Regions from separate parts of the Brevibacterium sanguinis genome, predicted to be linked through region 3. Evidence: predicted binding sites of a transcription regulator. Region 3 holds the regulator's gene; each other region holds the start of a gene.
What was found. Region 3 encodes LexA, which represses DNA repair genes until DNA is damaged. Its sites were predicted from a motif close to TCGAACANNTGTTCGA; they were not measured.
Positions count from the first base shown of each region.

Region 1: the regulator LexA is predicted to act here: its motif matches at 1,728-1,743, upstream of xsc (sulfoacetaldehyde acetyltransferase).
Region 2: the regulator LexA is predicted to act here: its motif matches at 1,731-1,746, upstream of ABD154_RS08405 (HNH endonuclease signature motif containing protein).

Region 1 covers NZ_BAAAMB010000009.1:263,417-266,691, reverse strand. The annotation lists gene xsc (sulfoacetaldehyde acetyltransferase) at 1-1,704, opposite strand, end outside; gene ABD154_RS11510 (IclR family transcriptional regulator) at 1,850-2,698, shown strand; gene ABD154_RS11505 (AAA family ATPase) at 2,802-3,275, shown strand, end outside.
Region 2 covers NZ_BAAAMB010000007.1:30,069-33,343, reverse strand. The annotation lists gene ABD154_RS08405 (HNH endonuclease signature motif containing protein) at 1-1,684, opposite strand, end outside; gene ABD154_RS08400 (hypothetical protein) at 1,793-2,161, shown strand; gene ABD154_RS08395 (FMN-binding glutamate synthase family protein) at 3,128-3,275, shown strand, end outside.
Region 3 covers NZ_BAAAMB010000016.1:269,648-272,922, forward strand. The annotation lists gene ABD154_RS17230 (ATP-dependent DNA helicase) at 1-588, shown strand, start outside; gene ABD154_RS17235 (hypothetical protein) at 621-875, shown strand; gene lexA (transcriptional repressor LexA) at 1,588-2,343, opposite strand; gene ABD154_RS17245 (LysM peptidoglycan-binding domain-containing protein) at 2,587-2,898, shown strand; gene ABD154_RS17250 (histidinol-phosphate transaminase) at 2,908-3,275, shown strand, end outside.

The sequences.
Region 1 (3,275 bases), on a different contig from region 3:
GTTCATCTGCGCATCGACGGCCCGCTGCAGTGCAGGGCCGACGTCCTCGAGCCTGTCGACGACGATCCCATCGGCGCCCATGCTCTCTGCCATCGCCGCGAAGCTCTCCCCGTTGTCGAGCTCACCGGCGATGAAGCGGCGACCGTAGAACTCGACCTGGTTCTTCTTCTCCGCACCCCACTGGCGGTTGCGGAAGACGACCGCGGTGACGGGGATGTCATGGCGGACGGCGGTGAGGACCTCGACCATGCTCATCGCCCAAGCGCCGTCACCGGCATATGCGATGGCCGGGCGCTCCGGAGCGGCTCGCTTCGCGCCGATGATCGTCGGCAGCGCATAGCCGCAGTTGCCGAAGCTCATCGGGGCGAAGAAGCTGCGCGGACGCTCGAACCGCAGGTAGCTGTGCGCCACCGAGTTGATGTTGCCGATGTCCGTGGAGACCATGACGTCGGCGGGCATCGCCTTCTCGAGCTCACGCAGCACCTGACGCGGATGGAGCCAGTTGCCCTCCTCCTTCTCCGCTTCGTCGATGACGTCGAGGGAGAACTCGTCCTTCTCATGGGTCCAGGAATCGAGTTCGGCCTCCCAGGCCTCCTTCTCCGCGCGGATGAGATTCGCCCGCTCGTCCTTGGTGGCGTCGCTGATGACGGTCTTCTCGTTGAGGCGCCCGAGGAGCTCGGCGGCCACGGCCTTGGCATCGCCGCAGATGCCGACGTCGATCTTCTTCACCAGTCCGAGCATCTTGTGGTCGGCGTCGACCTGGATGATCTTCGCCTCCGTGGGCCAGTACTCGAACTGGTACTGCGGGAGCGTGCCGAACGGTCCGAGGCGGGTGCCGAGCGCGAGGACGACGTCGGCCTGATTGAGCAGGGTCATTCCCGCCTTCGACCCCTGGTAGCCCAGAGGGCCCGCCCACAGCGGATGGCTGGCGGGGAACGAATCGTTGTGCTGGTAGCTGTTGACCACGGGTGCGCCGAGGCGCTCGGCCAGGGCGATGCACTCCTCGACTCCGTCGGCCATGACGACTCCGCCGCCGGAGATGATCACCGGGTTCTTCGCCTGGGCCAGCAGCTCTGCGGCATCGTTGAGGCTCTGTTCGCCGCCCGCACCGCGATCGATGCGCTGGGGCTGCGGGATGTCGGGGGCCGCCTCGCCGTAGAAGTAGTCACGGGGGATGTTGAGCTGGGTGGGCCCGATCTCCGACTGGGCCCGGTCGAAGCAGCGGGCGGTGAACTCGGCCATCCGCGCGGGGTTCGTCACGTGGCCCTGGTACTTCGTGAACTCCTGGAACATCGGCAGCTGATTGGCTTCCTGGAATCCACCGAGCCCGATCGAGTTAGTGCCCGCTTCGGGCGTGACGATGACGACCGGGGAGTGCGCCCAGAAGGCCGCCGCGATCGCGGTCACGCAGTTCGAGATGCCGGGCCCGTTCTGCCCGATGACCACTCCGTGGCGGCCGGATGCCCGAGCGTATCCGTCGGCCATGTGGGCCGCGCCCTGTTCGTGGACGACCGGAACGAAGTCGATGCCGGCCGGCGCGAAGATGTCCATCGCGTCCATGAATGCCGATCCCATGATGCCGAACACATCGGTGACGCCGTTGGCCACCATGGTCTCGACGAATGCCTCCGAGGAGGTGATCTTCTGCGGTTTCGGAGCGTGTTCGGGTGCGTCGACCTCGGTCCGATCAGCGAGTTCTGTCATGCCAACTCCTCCTTGAGGTTGGGAAGACCACGTCTTCGAGGTCTCGTTTATTCGTTCAATTCGGATGAAAAAGTTGAACACTTAGAACACTAGGCGGTGGCGGGCGACCGCGTCAATACGTGTTCCGGTTATTATTCTGTTTGGTATGATTTTCCGAGACACCAAGGAGGGCGTGCTCATGGACAATCTCGCGGAACCGGGCCTCGGCGCCGAACTCTCGCTCGTCGGGGAGACGCCGGCGCTGCGCCTCATCTCGCTGCTCGAGCTGATCTCGACGCGCGACGAGATCTTCACCCTGCAGTCCCTCGTCGTGCAGACCGGACTGCCCAAGCCCACGCTTCACCGCATGCTCCAGCAGCTCGAGGGCGCCGGTCTCATCACCCGGCACAGCGACGGCCGGCATTATGGAACGGGTGCGCGCCTGCGGCGCATGGCCGAGGACATTCTGCTCAACGACACACGGCACGGGGCTCGTCGCGCGATCCTGGCCCAGCTCGCCGAGGATGTCGAGGAGAGCTGCAACCTCACGACGGTCGCCGGCAGCGACGTCATCTACCTCGACCGCGTCGAGACTCAGCACCCCCTGCGGGTCCACCTCGAAGCGGGAGCCCGCGTGCCGATCCACGCATCGGCCAGCGGGAAGATGATCATGTCCCAGTACGGTGAGACTCAGCGCCGCCGTCTGCTGGCCGGGTCGCAGCTGCCGGCCTTCACCCCACACACGATGACCGATCCGGACCGCATCGACGCGGAGCTCACCGAGATCAGGGAGCAGGGATTCGCCGTCGACCGCCAGGAGTACCTCGACGGACTCGTGTGCCTGGCCGTGCTCGTCCCCGGAGAAGCGGGGAGGTCGAATCAGTGCGTGGCCATTCAGGCCCCGGTGCTGCGGAAGTCCGAGGACGATCTCGTCGCTCTCCTGCCGCTGGTGCAGGCCGCAGCCGAGAAGATCTCCCGCATCGACGACATCGACCGCAGCACCGAGATCGCCTGATACGACCACGAATGCGTCGCCGGAGCGGACCGCCTCTCGCCTCGGGGAACGCCAGACGAAGGGAGCGCCGACCATGCGCACCGCCACGGATCCGCTCAGCACCATGTCCGACCCCACGCCGGCCGGGGACTCGATCACCTGGGAATCCGCCCGTCGGCTCTTCGGCCTCGACAGCGACCTGCAGGTGCCGCGGCTGACCGGCGACGACAGCCTCGTCCCGGACATCGATCCGAACTACCGCTTCGACCCGGAGGTGACCCGGGCCGTCCTCGCGGGGTTCATCCACAATTCGCGCGTCCTCATCCAGGGTCTGCACGGCACGGGAAAGTCCACGCACATCGAACAGGTCGCGGCACGGCTCAACTGGCCGGTCATGCGGATCAACCTCGACGGTCAGATCTCCCGCACCGATCTCGTCGGCAAGGACCAGGTCGTCATCGAAGACGGCCATCCGCGCACCCGCTTCGAGGACGGCATCGTCCCGTTCGCCCTCGGCCGACCGATGGCGCTGATCTTCGACGAGTACGACGCAGGCAGGCCCGAGGTGATGTTCATCATCCAGCGGCTGCTCGAGCGG
Region 2 (3,275 bases), on a different contig from region 3:
GCCAATCGGATCTGTCGATGAGATGGTGGTGTGCTCCGCAGGCCAGTGTGAGGTTGTTGATGTCGGTGATGCCGTTGTCGATCCACGGCACGATGTGGTGGACTTCGCACCACCCCGGCGGTGCATCGCAGCCCGGGAAAGTGCATCCCATATCCCTCGCCGTGATGATCGCCGTCTGCTTCTCGTCGGCGAAGCGCTTCTCGGTGGCGACCTGCACCGTCTTGGCCGAGTCGCTCATGAGGTGGAAGAACACTCTGCCGTTGAGTCCGGAGGAGGTGAGTTCGGACATCGGCACCGGATTCTCGGTGCCGGTCTTGCCCTGGCCAGTTCTCGAGGCGAGATCCTCGGCCTTCGCCGTGACGACGAGCGAGTACCTCGCGCCCGAATTCGGGCGATTCATCTCGATCTTGCCGATCAGGGAGGCGAATCGTTCGTAGATCCACCGGCGGGCCGAGGGCTGAGCGTCGATCGTGCTCACCGTCGTGCCGTCGCTGCGCACTCCATAGGCGCTGCCGTCCGCACCGCCGTGACCTGCCATCGCAGCCGTTCCTCCCGAGGCATCGGCACTGGTGCCCGTGCCCGGAAGTCGCTGGCCGGTGCCGTCCTGAGCGAACAGCGGCGCATCGTGCCGGTCGCCGGAGAGCACCGCATCGAGCACGTCGAAGGCGCTGGGTGACTCCTCGCCGGCCGCCTCGGTGCCGGGGAACCCGCTGCTGCCGAGGCCGCCATCTCGGCTGGCATCGCGATCACTGGTGGGGTCGTCATTCCTGCCGGCGTCGCCATTCCTGCCGGCGTCGCCCTGACCGCTCGCTGCATCCGCGCCGCCCTGCTCGCCGGTTGTCCGGCATGACTCGATTCTCGAGGTCAGCAGGCCGTTGAGCAGGCCGCCGGTGATCGGGTCGAGCCGACCCGACAGCTCCCAGTCACCGTTGCGGCGAGCGCGCAGATGAACCGAGTAGTCCGACCGGTCGCGTCCCTCGGACGGCTCCTTGCCGTCGGGGTCGATGATGTCGAGCATGCGCTGGAAGATCTCGCGCAGGTCGGAGACGCGGACGTTGGGCGCTTCCTTGACCAGTCGCTCCTCGGTCTCGGCCCGCAGTTCGGCGCTCACCCAGGCAGGCAGTCGTTTCATGCATTCGGCGATGACCGCCGCCTGGTTCGCCGACAGGACTCCCTCGTGGAGGCCGTCTGCGGCCTTGGGGGCCAGCGGCGGCATCGGCTGACCGGAGAGGTCGACGCGTCCGCCGAGGTTGTTCGCCGCCTCGGTGCGCCGATAGGCCTCCTGGTCCGACAGTCCCAAACGATCCTTGACGAGTGCCTTCGTCGTCTTCGCGCCGAAGTCCGTGGGCACTCCGACTCGCTGGAAGATGGCGAGGGTGACGGCGTTGAGTGAGGCGTTGACGCGGTTGATCGCTTCGAGCGCATCGGCGAGGATCACCGCGTCGTCGGGGCCCACCGGCCGTTCGAAGGTGCGGACTTCGCTTTCGAGCCGGGTCAGGTTCGTGATGCTGTCGAGGACTTCGGGCGCGAACTCGGACAGACGGGACCAGGCCGCATCGGTGAGCAGCGGATGCCGGCTCAGCTTCCTCGTGTCCGGCATAGAGCGCGTCGAGTCAGACGTGGCGTTCCCCGTGTCGAGCGTGGCATTCTGCGAGGCGGAGATGACGTTCCCCGTGTCAGCCATGTCGGCGACCGCCGCAGCCGGGTCGTCGTCATCGATGGGTCCCGGGCCGATTACGTCTTCGTCGACCGACAGCGCCGAGACGTCGGCCGCGAGCGCTGCGCTGCGGCGATGCCCATAGTCATCGGGATCGTTGGCACCGGGAGAGTCATCGGGCTCCTCAGCGCCGGGGGCTTCCCCGGCCGGAGTCGCATCACTTTGAGCCTCGCCGATCTGAGCCTCGTCGATGTGAGCGTCAACGACGGGAACCTCGCCGACCGGATTCCCATCGAACGGAGCCCCCTCGACCGGAGTCTCCTGGATCGAAGCCTCAGCGATCGACGTCTCAGGCGACGCTGGACCCTCAGCTTCCGGTACGGCCGGGATCTCCTCGAAGAGTTCGGCGTGGATGCTGCCGCTGAGGTCGAGTCCGGCATCCCTGAGCTGGTCGAACAGCGATTCCGGAGCTCCGGTCGGTCGACTCGAGCCGCCTGCGGATGACCCCGGTCCAGATGAACCCGGCCCAGAAGAACTCGGCCCAGATGAACCCGGTCGCTTCGACGCGGATCCCCGCTTCCCCGCAGGCGACGTACGGGCACGGTCGCCGTTCCCGTGGTTCTGCCTGTCCGGGGTGAGTGTCATGACTCCTGATCCGTTCGCCAACGCTCATCGTTGTTGGTCTGATTCTACTCCGCGAGTGTGACATGCACAACAGTCTGTTCCCAATTTATTCGATCTTTTTTTCACAATGAATTCATTCACTCAGTGATTTCCGCCTGCCGACAGAAGTCGCTGGTCACGGACGTACGCGGTCGGGAATTCATCGAACTCGCAACGACTTCACCCGACATCACCGCCCCACGCCGACCGCACCCTCGGTTCGCCGCGCCGACCGCGCCCACCGTCCCGGTCCGCCGCACCCACCGCCGCGTCCGCCCCTGGGCCACCGCACTCACCCTCGGTTCGCTGCGCCGACCGCCCCGCCCCTGAGCTCCGAGCAGTTCCGTCCCGGCCTCGCCCATCTCCAGACTCCGCATCCATCCTCGACTCCCCTCCACCCACGACTCCCCGCCACCCCAGACGCCAACTCCCGACTCGCGCTCCCTCCCGACCCCAACACCGACCCCGCACCACCACCTCCGAACACCCACCGCGCAGGCCGAGACCACCCACCGCGCACACCGAGACCACCCAGGGTTCACGAAAACTCAGGTGGCCCTTTCCTGAAATCTCCGTTCCGGCGGTCTAGGCTCGGCTTGAGGCACATCTGTGCACGTCGTCCGCGCTGGCCTGCGCGGCTCGCCGCCCGCACAGAGCCGTCAGATCCGCACAGACCCATCAGTTCCCACAGAGCCGATAGTTCCGCACAGAGCCGTCAGTTCCCACAGCACCGTCAGTCCGTGCAGTGACCACCGTCGCGCACCGCCGCCTCGGTGCCTGCGCTGACGCGCAACCCAAGGAGGCGCAATGAAAGGTCAGCTCCCCATCGTTCGCTTGGTCACCGGTGAGACCACGGGACAGCGCATCGCACGGATCGCCGCAGCCGCCTCGGCGGTCGGGCTCGGAGCACTCGCCGCCTGGGACGTCACGCAGAAGAAGCACTCGATCCTCCGCA
Region 3 (3,275 bases):
GAGGAGGCGCTGGCCGAACTCGAAGCGCTCGTCACCGCGTCCCGTGGCGGGGCGCTCGGACTCTTCTCCTCGAAAGCGGCAGCGAATGCCGCCGCCGAGCATCTGCGAGCCAAGGTCGATGTTCCGATCCTCCTCCAGGGCGAGGACGGTCTGCCGTCGCTCGTCTCCCGGTTCGCCGCCGACGATGAGGCATGTCTGTTCGGGACGATGTCACTGTGGCAGGGCGTCGACGTGCCCGGGAGGACGAACCGGCTCGTCATCATCGACCGGATCCCCTTCCCGCGTCCGGACGATCCGCTCATGCAGGCGCGGGCCCGCGACGCCGACAAGCGCGGTGTCAACGGGTTCATGGCGGTGAGCGCGACGCATGCCGCTCTGCGCCTGGCCCAGGGCGCCGGACGCCTCATCCGCTCGACAGCTGACAAGGGTGTCGTCGCGGTGCTCGACTCGCGGCTGCGCTCGGCCCGGTACGCCGGCTACCTCGTCAACTCGATGCCGCAGATGTGGCCGACGACCGACGCGCAGCTCGTTCGCACCGCCCTCGGCCGGCTCGCCGACGCGAAGGACGACGACGCAGCCAAGGGATGAGGTCCGCGGGGCCGGGTGGTACAGTTCGCGCCATGGCGCGCAAACGGAAGAAGAAGCCCCAGCGGAAACATTGGCTGGCGAGTCTCCTCACGGGTCTCGCCCTTTTCGCCGCCGGGGGCATCGGGCTGCTCATGGGCGCCACTTATCTCAACGTCTGGCCAGTTGTGGCCTTCGTTCTCGGCGGTGCTGCCATGGTGCTCACCCTGGTCTTTCTGCTCGGAATGGGCGACTCGACGCAGGGCTATCCGACTGCCGACTCCCTGACCGATGTGCAGAACGGTCTGTGAACGATCCCAGTCTCTGATTCGGCTGCGCCGCAGATCCGTCGCGCGGTTTCGCACGCACAACCCTCAGTGGCAGTCACCCCGCGCAGCTTCGCACCCCCTACGTGGAGCCGCTGATCCACCGCGTGCACGGGTTGTCGGTGCGGCTGCGTGTGCGGGATTCGAAATCTGAGCCCGCCGAGGCGGTCGAAAGGCACCCGGAGCGCGACGACCACCGCGGAGCCGCTGATGCACCGTCCAGATTCGTAGGCCCTACGCGGAGCCGCTGACGCACCGCGTGCACGGGTTGTCTGTGCGGCTGCGTGTGCGGGATTCGAAATCTGAGCCCGCCGAGGCGGTCGAAGGGCACCCGGAGCGCGACGACCACCGCGGCGCCGCAGATCCGTCGCGGAGCTTCGCACGCACAACCCGGAGTGGCACACACACCGCGCAGCTTCGCACCCCCTACGCGGAGCCGCTGATCCACCGCGTGCACGGGTTGTCTGTGCGGCTGCGTGTGCGGGGTTCGAAATCTGAACCCGCCGAGGCGGTCGTGCCCTGCCGCCGAGGCGGTCGTCCGCGCCCAGGGACCCTGCGGAACGCACGAGTGCCCCCGACCGTGACCGGTCGGGGGCAATCGTCGCCGGGCGCAGGCAGTGCTCGAGCAACCGAACTCTGCAGATAGCGCCCGCGATATGCGCAGTCGCTCCGCGCAGGCCGTGCCCGGTAACAGCTCTCAGAGGCGGCGAATGACGGCGACGACGAGACCCATGATCTGCGCATACGTGCCGTCGATGGGGTCGTAGTCCTTGTTCTGCGGGAGCAGCCACTGGCGCCCGGCCTTGCGCTTGAGCGTCTTCACCGTCGCCTCGCCGTCGAGGAGGGCGGCGACGATCTGCCCGTTGTCAGCGGTGTGCTGCTTGCGCACGACCACCCAGTCATCGTGGCAGATGGCCGCCTCGATCATCGAATCGCCGACGACCTTGAGGAGGAACATCTCGCCGGAGCCGACGACCTGCGTCGGCAGGGAGAAGACGTCGTCGACCTCCTGCTCGGCGAGGATCGGACCACCGGCGGCGATGCGGCCGACGACCGGAACCTGGACGGTGTTGTTGGCAAGCTCTTCGTACTTCGCGCGCTCCGCCTCCTCCTCTTCGAAGGGATTGACGACCTCGATCGCCCGGGGGCGCTTGGGGTCGCGACGGACATAGCCGAGCCGCTCGAGCTGCGAGAGCTGATGCGCCACGCTCGAGAGCGATGCGAGCCCCGCGGCCTCGCCGATCTCGCGCATGCTCGGCGGGTAGCCGTTGGTGACGACGGCGCGTTCGATCGTCTCGAGGACGAGCCGCTGCCGGGGGGAGAGCCGGAAGTCGCCGGCTCCGGTCGGCCCGTCGGGGATCTCGACCTCGTCCTCTTCGCTGCGCGCAGCCGCGATCTCGCTGGCCACATCCTCGTTGCGCGGCCTGCCTCTGCCTCGTTTGTTCTGCACCATTGCCTCTTCCCCTTCGTTCTAATCCCACCGGTCGAAGCGCTTCGAGAGATCTCGTGTCAGTGCCGCCTGGGATGGTTGTTCGAGATCGATCAACAACGCTGGTTCTCGCTCATTGTCTCATAAATGTTCGAGATGGACTGGACATTTGTTCGATTGGCATGTTGAATAGAACAGACGTTCTACCCATTGCGGGTGGAATCGTACGAAGAAAGAGGTAAAGCGATGTCTGAGAAGAATCACGAAATGCGTCTGACCGTCCGCGGCCGCCGCGCCGTGCGCCTGCTCCGCACCGCCCTGTGCGCTCTCGCCATCATCGGCGGAACGCTCTTCATCTCCACCCAGACGTTCACCGCCGAGGCGGTCGCTGAGGGAGAGGTCGTCGGAGTCGCCGCTGACGCCGTCGTCGTCGGCGAGGGCGAGTCGCTGTGGACCGTGGCCTCGAACCTCGGCCTCGACCGCGACACCCGTGAGGTCGTCGCCGACATCGTCGAGCTCAACCACCTCGACAGCCCCGTCGTCCACCCCGGGCAGAGTCTCGACGTTCCCCAGCGCTAAAATCGGTGTGTGGGAAACATCGACTCTCTGCCGGTCCGCTCCGACCTCGTCGGTCAGCAGCCCTACGGCGCTCCGCACCTCAACGTTCCGGTGCAGCTCAACGTCAACGAGAACGCCTATCCGATCCCCGAGGTCGTCACCGAGGCGATGCGCCGGGCCGTCGACGGCCACCTCGCCGGACTCAACCGCTACCCCGACAGGGAATTCACGGCGCTGCGTGAGCACCTCGTCACCTACCTCGACGGCGTCAACGAACGGGCGGTTGGCTCGGTCGACCTCGTCCCGGAGATGATCTGGGCGGCCAACGGCTCGAACGAGGTCCTCTCCCACATCGTCCAGGCCTTCGGCGGACCCGGACGCACCGCTCTCGGCTTCAC